One region of the Amycolatopsis sp. CA-211722 genome, then DNA from elsewhere that is predicted to be linked to it. Evidence: riboswitches for the same ligand, from Rfam matches in the RefSeq annotation. Region 1 holds a riboswitch; each other region holds the start of a gene.
The links. Region 1 has a riboswitch for S-adenosylmethionine ahead of thrC (threonine synthase). Riboswitches for the same ligand answer to the same signal wherever they lie in the genome.

Region 1 (3,265 bases):
GCTGTCACTGGACGTACTGGGGCCGCGGTATGCCACCAGCCGGTTGGTCCGTGAACAGGACGGCACGGTGATCAACAACGGTTCCGTCGTCCTGCGTGCCGGGACCCCGGCGGGCCGGGTGCTGCTGACGGGAGACATCGAGCTTGCGGCGCAGACCGACCTGATGGCCGAGGGCGCCGAACTGCGTGCCGAGATTCTGAAGGTCCCGCACCACGGAAGCCGTTACACGGCACCGGACTTCCTCAACGCCGTCGCGCCGCGGGCGGCGTTGGTGAGCGTCGGCGCCGGAAACAACTACGGACATCCGAACAAGTCCACTTTGGACAATCTGGTGGCCGTCGGCGCGGCGGTCGCCAGGACGGACACCGACGGCGACACCGCCGTCATCGCCGACGCGCGGGGTCTCGCCCTGGTACGCCGGGGTGAGCCCCGCGGCCCGCCTCGTTCTTGAGGCGGGCCGGCGGGTAACTCAGATGCCCAGAGCCTCGCGGACCGCGTCGGCCGAGGCGCTGACGGTGGCCTTCGGGCCGATCTTGTCCTCGACGGCGTCGAGGGTCTTGAGGCCGTCGCCGGTGATCAGCAGGACGATCTCCTCGTCCGGGTTGAGCTTGCCCGTCTCGATGAGCTTCTTGGCCGTCGCGACGGTGACGCCGCCGGCGGTCTCGGTGAAGATGCCTTCGGTGCGGGCGAGCAGCCGGATGCCCTCGACGACCTCCTCGTCGGTGACGTCTTCGATCGCGCCACCGGTGCGGTTGACCACGTCGAGGACGTAGGGGCCGTCGGCCGGGTTCCCGATCGCCAGCGAGCGGGCGATCGTGTCCGGCTTGACCGGCTGGACGACGTCGTGCCCGGCGCGGAAGGCCGCCGAGACGGGGGAGCAGCCGGTGGCCTGCGCGCCGAACACCTTGTACGGCGTCTCGTCGACGAGTCCGAGCTGTCCGAACTCGCGGAAACCCTTGTCCACCTTGGTGAGCTGGGAACCGGAGGCGATCGGCACCACGATCTGGGAGGGAAGCCGCCAGCCGAGCTGTTCGGCGACCTCGAAGGCCAGCGTCTTGGAGCCTTCCGAGTAGTAGGGCCGGACGTTCACGTTGACGAACGCCCAGCTCTCCTGCTCGGCGGCGAGCTGGGTGGCGAGCCGGTTCACGTCGTCGTAGTTGCCGTCGACCGCGATCAGGTCACCGTCGTACACGGCGGTGGTGAGGATCTTGGCGCGTTCCAGGGTCTTCGGGATCAGCACGACCGACCGCCAGCCGGCGCGGGCCGCCGCGGCGGCGACGGCGTTGGCCAGGTTGCCGGTCGAGGGACAGGCGAGCACGTCGAACCCGAATTCGCGCGCGGCCGCCAGAGCGACGGCGACCACGCGGTCCTTGAACGAGTGCGTGGGGTTACCGGTGTCGTCCTTGACCCAGACCTTCTTGACGCCCAAGGCTTTCGCGAGCCTGTCGGCCTGGATGAGCCGGGTGGCGCCGGGTTCGGTGTTGGGGATCTCTTCGACGTTCGAGGGAACGGGAAGGAGTTTCTTGTAGCGCCAGATGTTCTTCGGTCCGGCTTCGATGTCCTCGCGGCGCACGCGGCCGAAGTCGTAGGCGACTTCGAGCGGCGAGAAGTCCTCGGCGGAAACGAATTCGGGAGCGAGCGGCTGCCGGTGGCCCTCTTCCTTCGACACCAGTTCGACGGCCGGTCCGAGATCCGGGGTCTTGGTGGTGGAGGTCGTGCCGAGGGTTGCGGTCATCGCGAGGTTCCTTTCCTCATCTGCCCCGCCGTGGCGGGCCGGAATTGGCACCGTGTTCGTCAGCTATCCCGCGATCGCGGAATGACAGGCTGACGCCGGTTGCCGGGGCTTCGTCGGGCCGTTCCCTCTGCCCCTCTGGATGAGCGGTATTCGATTGTCGGCACGCGTGTGATCGCGTCGCCTCGCCAACACCGTACGACATGAGGCTCAGGTGGGGCCACCGTGCCCGCAACACATCACCGGACAAAGCACACGAGAGGAGGAGTGGCAGGATCGTCACCGTGACGACGCAAGCTTCCGCCCCATCGCCGCTGGTCCTGGTTCTCGGTGAGGAAGAGCTGCTGATCGAACGCGCGGTCCGCAGCGCCTCGGACGCGGCCAAAGCGGCCGATCCGACGGCGGATCTCACCCGGATCCGGGTGTCGGACCTCACAGTCCCGGCACTCGCGGAGATGGTCAGCCCCTCCCTGTTCGCCGAGGGGAGGGTGATCGTCCTCGAGTCCGCGCACGACATCTCGCAGGAGCTCGCCGACGGGGTGATGGCCTACGTCAAAGCCCCCGCCGACGGCATCGTGCTCGTCGTCGTGCACAGCGGAGGCGGCCGCAGCAAAGCCGCGAAAGGGCTCCCCGCCGCCTTGAAGAAGGCCGGTGCGGAAATTGTCGAGTGCCCGAAACTGACCAAGCCCGCTGAGCGGGAATCCTTTGTCCGCAACGAGGTCCGCCGGGTCGGCGGGAAGATCGACGGTGCGGCCGTGCTCGCGCTGATCGACGCGGTCGGCTCGGATCTGCGTGAACTGTCGTCGGCTGCGACCCAGCTGGTCGCGGACGCCGGCGGCGCGGTCGACGAGCAGGCGGTCCGGCGCTATCACCGGGGCCGTGCGGACGTGAACGGGTTCGCCGTCGCGGAGAAGGCCGTCGCCGGGGACAAGGCGGCGGCACTGGAGTCGTTGCGCTGGGCGATGCAGCTGGGCGTACCGCACGTGCTGGTCGCGGACGCCCTCGCCGACGCCGTCCGGACGATCGCGCGGGTGTCCGGTGCCGGTCGCGGCAACCCGAACCAGATGGCGGGTGAGCTGGGCATGCCACCGTGGAAGGTGCGCAAGGCGCAGGGACAGGCCCGCGGCTGGGGCCAGGACGGGCTCGCTACCGCGATGCGGGTGGTCGCCCGGCTCAACGCCGAGGTCAAGGGGGTCGCGGCCGACCCGGAGTACGCGTTGGAGCGTGCCGTCCTTGAGGTCGTCGCCGCCCACGGCACAAGCCGCTGAACACGGCGAAGGGCCCCGGCGACTCGCGTCGCCGGGGCCCCTTCGAAAGCCGATCAGAGAGAGTTCGCGCGCTTCGCCAGCGCGGACTTCTTGTTGGCGGCCTGGTTGGCGTGGATAACGCCCTTGGTCACGGCCTTGTCCAGCTTCTTGGCCGCGTCCTTCTGCAGCTCCAGGGCCTTGGCCTTGTCGCCGGCGTCGGCGGCTTCGCGGAACTTGCGGATCGCGGTCTTCACCGAGGACCGGATCGCCTGGTTGCGCTGACGCG
Region 2 (3,265 bases), 3.2 Mb from region 1:
GTTGCCGCGGGTCGCCGGATGCCAGCGCCTCCACCACAGGAGTGTGCGAACCGATCCGGGGCGGGCTGCCCTCTTCACGCAACTTGTCCAGCTCGCCGAACACTCTCGGAGTCGAGAGACCACGCTGGTCGAAGGCCAACACCCAGTGGAAGGTGTGCCTCGACAAGACAGGCACCAGCTGCTCGCCTCGGCCGGTGCCCAGCGCTGTCCCGCCGTAAAGCGCGAAGGGAACATCACTACCGAGCTTCGCGGCGATACCGGCCAGTTCGTCCCGGGAAATGTCGAGCTTCCAAAGCGACGCGAGCCCCACCAGGGTCGCGGCCGCGTCGGCACTCCCACCGGCCATCCCGCCCGCGACCGGGATGCCTTTGCGCAGCACCACTCTGACCTTGGACTCGCCGTCCGCCTTGCCGACATGGGCCGCCAGCGCCTGCGCCGCCTTCCACGCGAGGTTGTTGGCTCCTGTCGGCACGGAGCCCTCCCCTTCACCGTAGACCTCGACGCCGGGGTCTTCGGTGACCGCGACGGTCACCTCGTCGGTCAGGGAAAGCGCCTGGAACACGGTCACCAGCTCGTGGTAACCGTCCGGGCGTACGTCACCGACCGACAGGTGCAGGTTGACCTTGGCGGGAACCCTGACGGTTACTGGGGGCGGTACGACGGCGAGCACGCCTCAAGCCTACGTGGCCGCTCCACTTGCACTGTCACCAGGAGAAAGAGAACGGATGGGTCAAAGGAAACGGGCCGCTCCGGACGCGGTGCGTCCGGAGCGGCCCGTTCGGCGAGAAATCAGGCGGCGACACCCTGCGGTCCGCGAACCGGGTGGGTCACGTGGCCGCCGCGTTCGGCGATCCAGGCGAGCGCGGCGTCCGCGCGCTCACCGCGCACCCCGAGGCGGAACCGGCCGACCGGGGTGTCTCCGATCCGGGTCAGGCCGCCTCCGATGGTGGCGAGCTCGACGTCGAAGCGACCGGCGGCCTCCGGCAGCAGCGCACCCACTGAGGCGAAACCGACGAGTACGACGTCGACTGCCCGGTCGTACTTCGAGGCCTGTGCCCGCCCGGTTTCGATCGCGGGAAGCAGCGCCTGCGCGGTCCGGCTGTTCGGATCGGAGACCAGGTCGAGCACGGTTCCGCGTTCGATGACCGCGCCGGCCTCGAGAACCGCGACGTCGTCGCAGACCCGGCGGACCACCCCGGCGTCGGGCGTGGTGAGCAGCACGGTGACGCCGAGCTCGGCGCGTGCACGGTCGAGCACGGTCAAGACCGCACCGGACTCCTCGGGCTGCACCCCCGCCGTCGGGTCGTCGGCCAGGAGCACCGACGGTCCGGCGGCCAGCGCCTTGGCGATCGCCACTCGGCGCAGCTGGCCCTCGGACAGGTCGCCCGGTCGCTGGCCGGCACGAGGGGTGAGCCCGACCAGGTCGAGCAGGTTGCCGACCCGGTTGCGGCGCTGCGGACCGTCGAGGCCGAGCTGTTCGAGCGGCGAAGCGATGTTGCCGGCGATGGTGCGCTCGGCGAGCAACTCCGGCTTGGTGCTCACGACGCCGACCTGGCGCCGGATCTCACGGAGACGGCGCCCGTCGAGGGTCCCGGTGTTGAGACCGTCGAGACGGACGACACCGCGGTCGGGACGCTCCTGAAGACCGATGCAACGAGCGAGGGTCGATTTACCGGAGCCCGCCGGACCGACGACTCCGAACAGCGAGCCAGCTTGGATGTCCACGCTCACATCGCGCAGGGCGACGACGGGATTTCCGTTGAGGGGAAAGGACTTGGACAGGTTTTCGACAGTGATCACGAAGGGCTCCATGCAAATGGGGCGCTGCTTCTTTCGAGCGCGCCAACCGTCACCGAGTGACCGTCCGGGAATCGGACGGATTCAGAGGTAAGGGAAAAGAACTCAGGCAGTAACGGTGGAGCGTCGACACGCACTTACCGTGCGGCGACCTTCATCGACGACACGTCGCCTGGTCAGCAGGAGCGGGTGGGTGACCCTGTTCATTAGGCACAGCCTCCATCGGTCCTGGCTGTAGCACCTGCCCTGTGGAGGGTGGTTGCTGCGACTTCGGCGAGCCAGGTCTCTCAGTCGCTCGGGATGGCTCACTGAGTAAAACCGATCCCACTGGATGAAAGCAAGCGCGTAGGCGCAGATCACACGTCTGGTCGCGTCCATCATACAGGATGGACGGTCCATATTCTGAGAAAGTCGGCGAGTATGCCTAGGCCTGTTCAGGCGTACTGCCTGCTGAGACACGGTTCAGCAGCGCTGAATCGAGGGAGGGGGCCACGCTACTGCGCGGCGCCGGTCACACCTACGACAGGGTGGTCAGCCGGCAGCCGCGGCGATCCGGGCGAACTGATGGACGTCCAGCTGTTCCCCTCGGGTCTTGGGGTCGATTCCCGCCTTGTCGAGCAGCTCCCCGGCGCGTTCGGCGGAACCGGCCCAAGACGCCAACGCGGCGCGGAGGGTCTTCCGTCGTTGCGAGAATGCGGCGTCGACGACCGCGAACAGCCGTTCCCGCTCCACGGACGACACCACGTCGCCCCGTTCGAACGCGACCAAGGCCGAGTCGACGTTCGGAACCGGCCAGAAAACCGCTCGCGGCACCGCGGCGACCTTGCGCGCCTTCCCGTACCAGGCGAGCTTGACACTGGGTACGCCGTAAGTCCGGCTGCCCGGCCCGGCCGCCATTCTGTCCGCGACCTCGGTCTGGACCATTACGAGACCGCTGGTCAGCGACGGCAGTTCGGCGAGCAGGTGGAGCACGACGGGAACGGCGACGTTGTACGGCAGGTTCGCGACGAGCGCCGTCGGCCGTGCGGGCAGATCTTCCGCGGTGATCCGCAACGCGTCCGCGCCGACGACCGTCAGCCGTTCGGCTCCACCTCGCTCGGCCACGGTGCTCGGCAGCCGCCCCGCCAACACAGGGTCGATCTCGACCGCGACGACCTCGGCGCCGGTCGCGAGCAGTCCGAGTGTCAGCGAGCCGAGGCCCGGCCCGACCTCCAGGACGACGTCGCCCTCGCCGATCCCCGAGAGGTCGACGATGCGGCGCACCGTGTTGGGATCGTGCACGAAGTTCTGGCCGAGCTTCTTGGTCGGACGCACGTCCAGCTCGGCCGCCAGCGCCCTGATTTCGGCAGGACCGAGCAGTTCAGTCACCCGACGATCGTAACCAGGTCGGGTAAGCCACGATTGGCCGGTGGACGACGTCGTACTCGAAGGGGAAAAAGTCCGGTTGCGCGACTGGCGCCCGTCCGAT
Region 3 (3,265 bases), 4.1 Mb from region 1:
GCGGTCTCGCGGCTCATCTCGACGCCGTACAAACCCACGTACCCGAACGAATGCCGTTCACCGGCGGGCGCGTACGCGAACCAGCCCCCGGATCGAATCCCGCCCAGAGACAAGGCCACCACCACCAGCTGGGCGAAACCCAGCAACGCCAGCGGAAACCAGTAACGCGGCCGCTCGTTCCCCATGCGGGGTGAGGGTAGTGGGTCAGGCGCAGAACGGGGGCAGCTCCCTCGGATCGTTCTCCGGCACCCAGCGGCCCTCCGGCTTTTCGTACTGCCAGCGCGCGCCGCGGGCGACGATCTGGCGCAGCGCCAGGACGATCCGGTCCACGTGCTCGGTGGTGCTGCCGAGGCCGAGGCTCACGCGCACGGCCTGCTGCCCCGTCGAACCGGCGACGGCGATCAGCCGCTTCGTCGCCACGTGCGCGCAGAACGCGCCGTCCCGCACGCCGATGCCGTACTCCGCGGACAACACGGCGGCGAGCCAGCCCGGGTCGAAACCGTCGACGACGAAGCTGAGCGTGCCGACCCGGTCGACCGGCGCGTCGAACAGCCGCAGTTCGGCGAATCCGGGGATGGCGGCGAGACCGCGACGCAGACGCGCCAGCAGTTCGTCCTCGTGGGCGACGATGCCGTCCCAGTTCGCGGCCAGGGTCTCGCAGGCGACACCGAGCGCGTAGACGCCGACGGTGTTGGGTGAACCGGCTTCGTGCCGCTCGGGACCGGAATTCCAGACCACGGAGTCACGGCTGACGAGCTTCGTCGCACCGCCACCGGCGAGGTACGGCTGGGCCGCGCGCAGCCAGTCGGCACGGCCGATCAGCGCGCCGGCACCGAAAGGCGCGTACAGCTTGTGCCCCGACAGCGCGACGTAGTCGACGTCCAGTTCCCGCACCGAGATCTTCCGGTGCGGCGCGAGCTGCGCCGCGTCCAGCGCGATCCGGGCGCCGTGCCGCCGCGCGACGGCGGCGATCTCCTTGACCGGCAACAGTTCCCCGGTCACGTTGGACGCGCCGGTGAGCACCACCAGGCGCGGGCCCTGCGGGCAGTCCGCGAGCGCTTCGTCCACAGCGGACACCGCGGCGAGGCGGGTCCGAGGGGTTTCGATCCGGCGGACGTTCGGCCCCTTCCACGGCAGCAGCGCGGCGTGGTGCTCGGTGTCGAACACGACGACGGCCGTGTGCTTCGGCAGGCTGCGCGCGAGAAGGTTGAAGGAATCGGTGGTGTTGCGGGTGAACACGACGGTGTCGGTCGACCGCGCGTCGACGAAGTCACGCAGGATTCCGCGCGTGCGCTCGTAAAGCTTGGTCGAGACCTGCGAAGCGAACCCGGCGCCGCGGTGCACGCTGGCGTACCAGGGCAGGAATTCGTCGACCGCGGACCGCACCTCGTCCAGACAGGGGGCGCTCGCCGCGTGATCGAGATTGGCGTAGCCGATGTCGCCACCGGTGACCAGCGGAACCCGCAGATCGGCGCACGCGACGGCCGGGATTTCGTGGGTGGCAACGGTTTCAGCGGGGGTGCTGGTGCGTTCGAGAGCGAGAGTCATCGTCATCCTCCGGGCCAGGGGACCCGGCGAGGATCCCGCGCTTGCCCGCCGCACCACGCGACGAGCCAGGTCCTCACCCGGGGCACCCCACCGCGGAAGGAGGGTTGCCGGTCAGCTAGCCGGGGCTTGACGCTGACACTCGTGACCTACGGAAGAAGTTAGCGGATGGGCGGGCGATCGAGCCAGCCCTCGTCCGCATCTTGAGACGCCGCTCACGTGCTCCGCAAGCGGGAAGAACCGCTGCCCGGCGCCGCGCCGCGCCGGGCAGCGGCAGGTCAGACCCGGAAACGGCCGGGCAGCGGGATGGTCGAGCGGGAGGAGACCTCGGTCGCGGTGCCCGAGTACTGATCGGTGCCGGCCGCGAACTGCCAGCCGCCGAAGGTCTTGCCGTCGACGGCCTCTCCGTAGGCCTCGGCGACCTTGGTCGAGACCTCGTCGTAGGACAGGCCGTTCCAGTTGCCCGCGCCGACGCCGAAGTCGCGCGAGTCGCCGCCTTGGGCGGCGGCCGTGGGCAGGGTCCACAGGGTGAAGTGCACGTGGGCGCCGGTGCTGCTGCCACCGCACGGCAGCGCGTTGCCGGTCCGGCCGAGCACGTCGCCCGGGGCGACCTGCTGGCCGTCGGTGACCGAAATACCCTCCAGGTGGTAGTACCTGGTCCGCCAGCCGCCGTCGTGGTCGACGGTCACCCAGTCGCCGCCGGAGCAGCGCTGGATCCGGACCGTGCCCGCCAGCGGAGCGCGGACGGTCTTGTCACCCGGGCTGAAGTCGATGGCGTTCTTCACTCCGGACGTGCCGTTGTCCGAGTGGATCCCCGCCGAGTAGACCGACTGGCTCGTGCCGAAGGGCAGCCCGAAAACGGGAAAGGCACCGGCCGCAGCAGCCGTCGGAGCGGCGAGAACCACTCCGACGAGGGCCGCAGCTGCCCCCAGACCGGCGAACCGCACAGGAAGTCTCGTCACCTTGCGTACTCCTTACCCCGTGACACTCACCCATTCGATGGAGTCGATTGCGGGAAAGTAATCCAAAAGGAGTACGGAAGGGAAGAATTTTCTGAGATCAACCGACGAACAGCTGGTGCCGGTTCGTGACCTAGTGGCCGGATTCGCCCTTCCACCTGGCGAGGCGCCCCGCGCGGTCGACGGCCCGCAGGCGTCGTTCGGCCGCGTCACGGGCCTCGGAGGTGGTCACGACGAGTAACTGGTCGCGCTCCTGAAGCCGGGTGTTCTTGTTCGGCGTGAAGCCGGAGCCGTCCCGGACGAGGAGGCTGATCGTCGCCCCCACCGGCAGCCGCAGTTCGGCCAGGTAGACGCCGTGCATCTTCGATCCGGTGTTGATCCGGACCTGCAGGAGTTCCGCGCCCATCTCGTCGAGCGGCGCGGAGTCGACGTCGATCTCGTGTGCCTCGGCGTGCTGGGCCAGCCCGAGCACCCTCGCGAGCGGCGTCAGCGTCGCCCCCTGGAGCAGCGTCAGCACGATGACCAGCACGAACACCGCGTCGACCAGCTCTTGCGCACCCGGCACCCCGGACGACAGCGGGATCAGCGCGAGCACGATCGGGACCGCGCCACGCAGCCCGGCCCACGACAGGAACACCTGTTCCCGCCAGGGGATCTTGAACGGCAGCGCCGACAGCAGCACCGACAGCGGGCGGGCGAGCAGCAGCACGACCGCGCCCGCGACCAGGCCCTGGACCAGGCTTTCGAAGATCCGGCTCGGC

Region 2: linked by a shared signal. The riboswitch ahead of ACOCEP_RS05735 (methionine ABC transporter ATP-binding protein) and the one ahead of thrC (threonine synthase) in region 1 are both predicted to bind S-adenosylmethionine.
Region 3: linked by a shared signal. The riboswitch ahead of ACOCEP_RS39105 (aminotransferase class V-fold PLP-dependent enzyme) and the one ahead of thrC (threonine synthase) in region 1 are both predicted to bind S-adenosylmethionine.

The regions. Positions count from the first base shown of each region.
Region 1 covers NZ_CP184752.1:4,384,461-4,387,725, forward strand. The annotation lists gene ACOCEP_RS21175 (ComEC/Rec2 family competence protein) at 1-451, shown strand, start outside; gene thrC (threonine synthase) at 470-1,735, opposite strand; SAM riboswitch class I at 1,749-1,881, opposite strand; gene holA (DNA polymerase III subunit delta) at 2,017-3,000, shown strand; gene rpsT (30S ribosomal protein S20) at 3,054-3,265, opposite strand, start outside.
Region 2 covers NZ_CP184752.1:1,174,492-1,177,756, forward strand. The annotation lists gene ACOCEP_RS05730 (4-(cytidine 5'-diphospho)-2-C-methyl-D-erythritol kinase) at 1-670, opposite strand, end outside; gene ACOCEP_RS05735 (methionine ABC transporter ATP-binding protein) at 790-1,800, opposite strand; SAM riboswitch class I at 2,014-2,104, opposite strand; gene rsmA (16S rRNA (adenine(1518)-N(6)/adenine(1519)-N(6))-dimethyltransferase RsmA) at 2,329-3,165, opposite strand; gene ACOCEP_RS05745 (GNAT family N-acetyltransferase) at 3,206-3,265, shown strand, end outside.
Region 3 covers NZ_CP184752.1:8,529,858-8,533,122, forward strand. The annotation lists gene ACOCEP_RS39100 (hypothetical protein) at 1-185, opposite strand, end outside; gene ACOCEP_RS39105 (aminotransferase class V-fold PLP-dependent enzyme) at 205-1,548, opposite strand; SAM riboswitch class IV at 1,581-1,695, opposite strand; gene ACOCEP_RS39110 (M23 family metallopeptidase) at 1,824-2,507, opposite strand; gene ACOCEP_RS39115 (potassium/proton antiporter) at 2,638-3,265, opposite strand, start outside.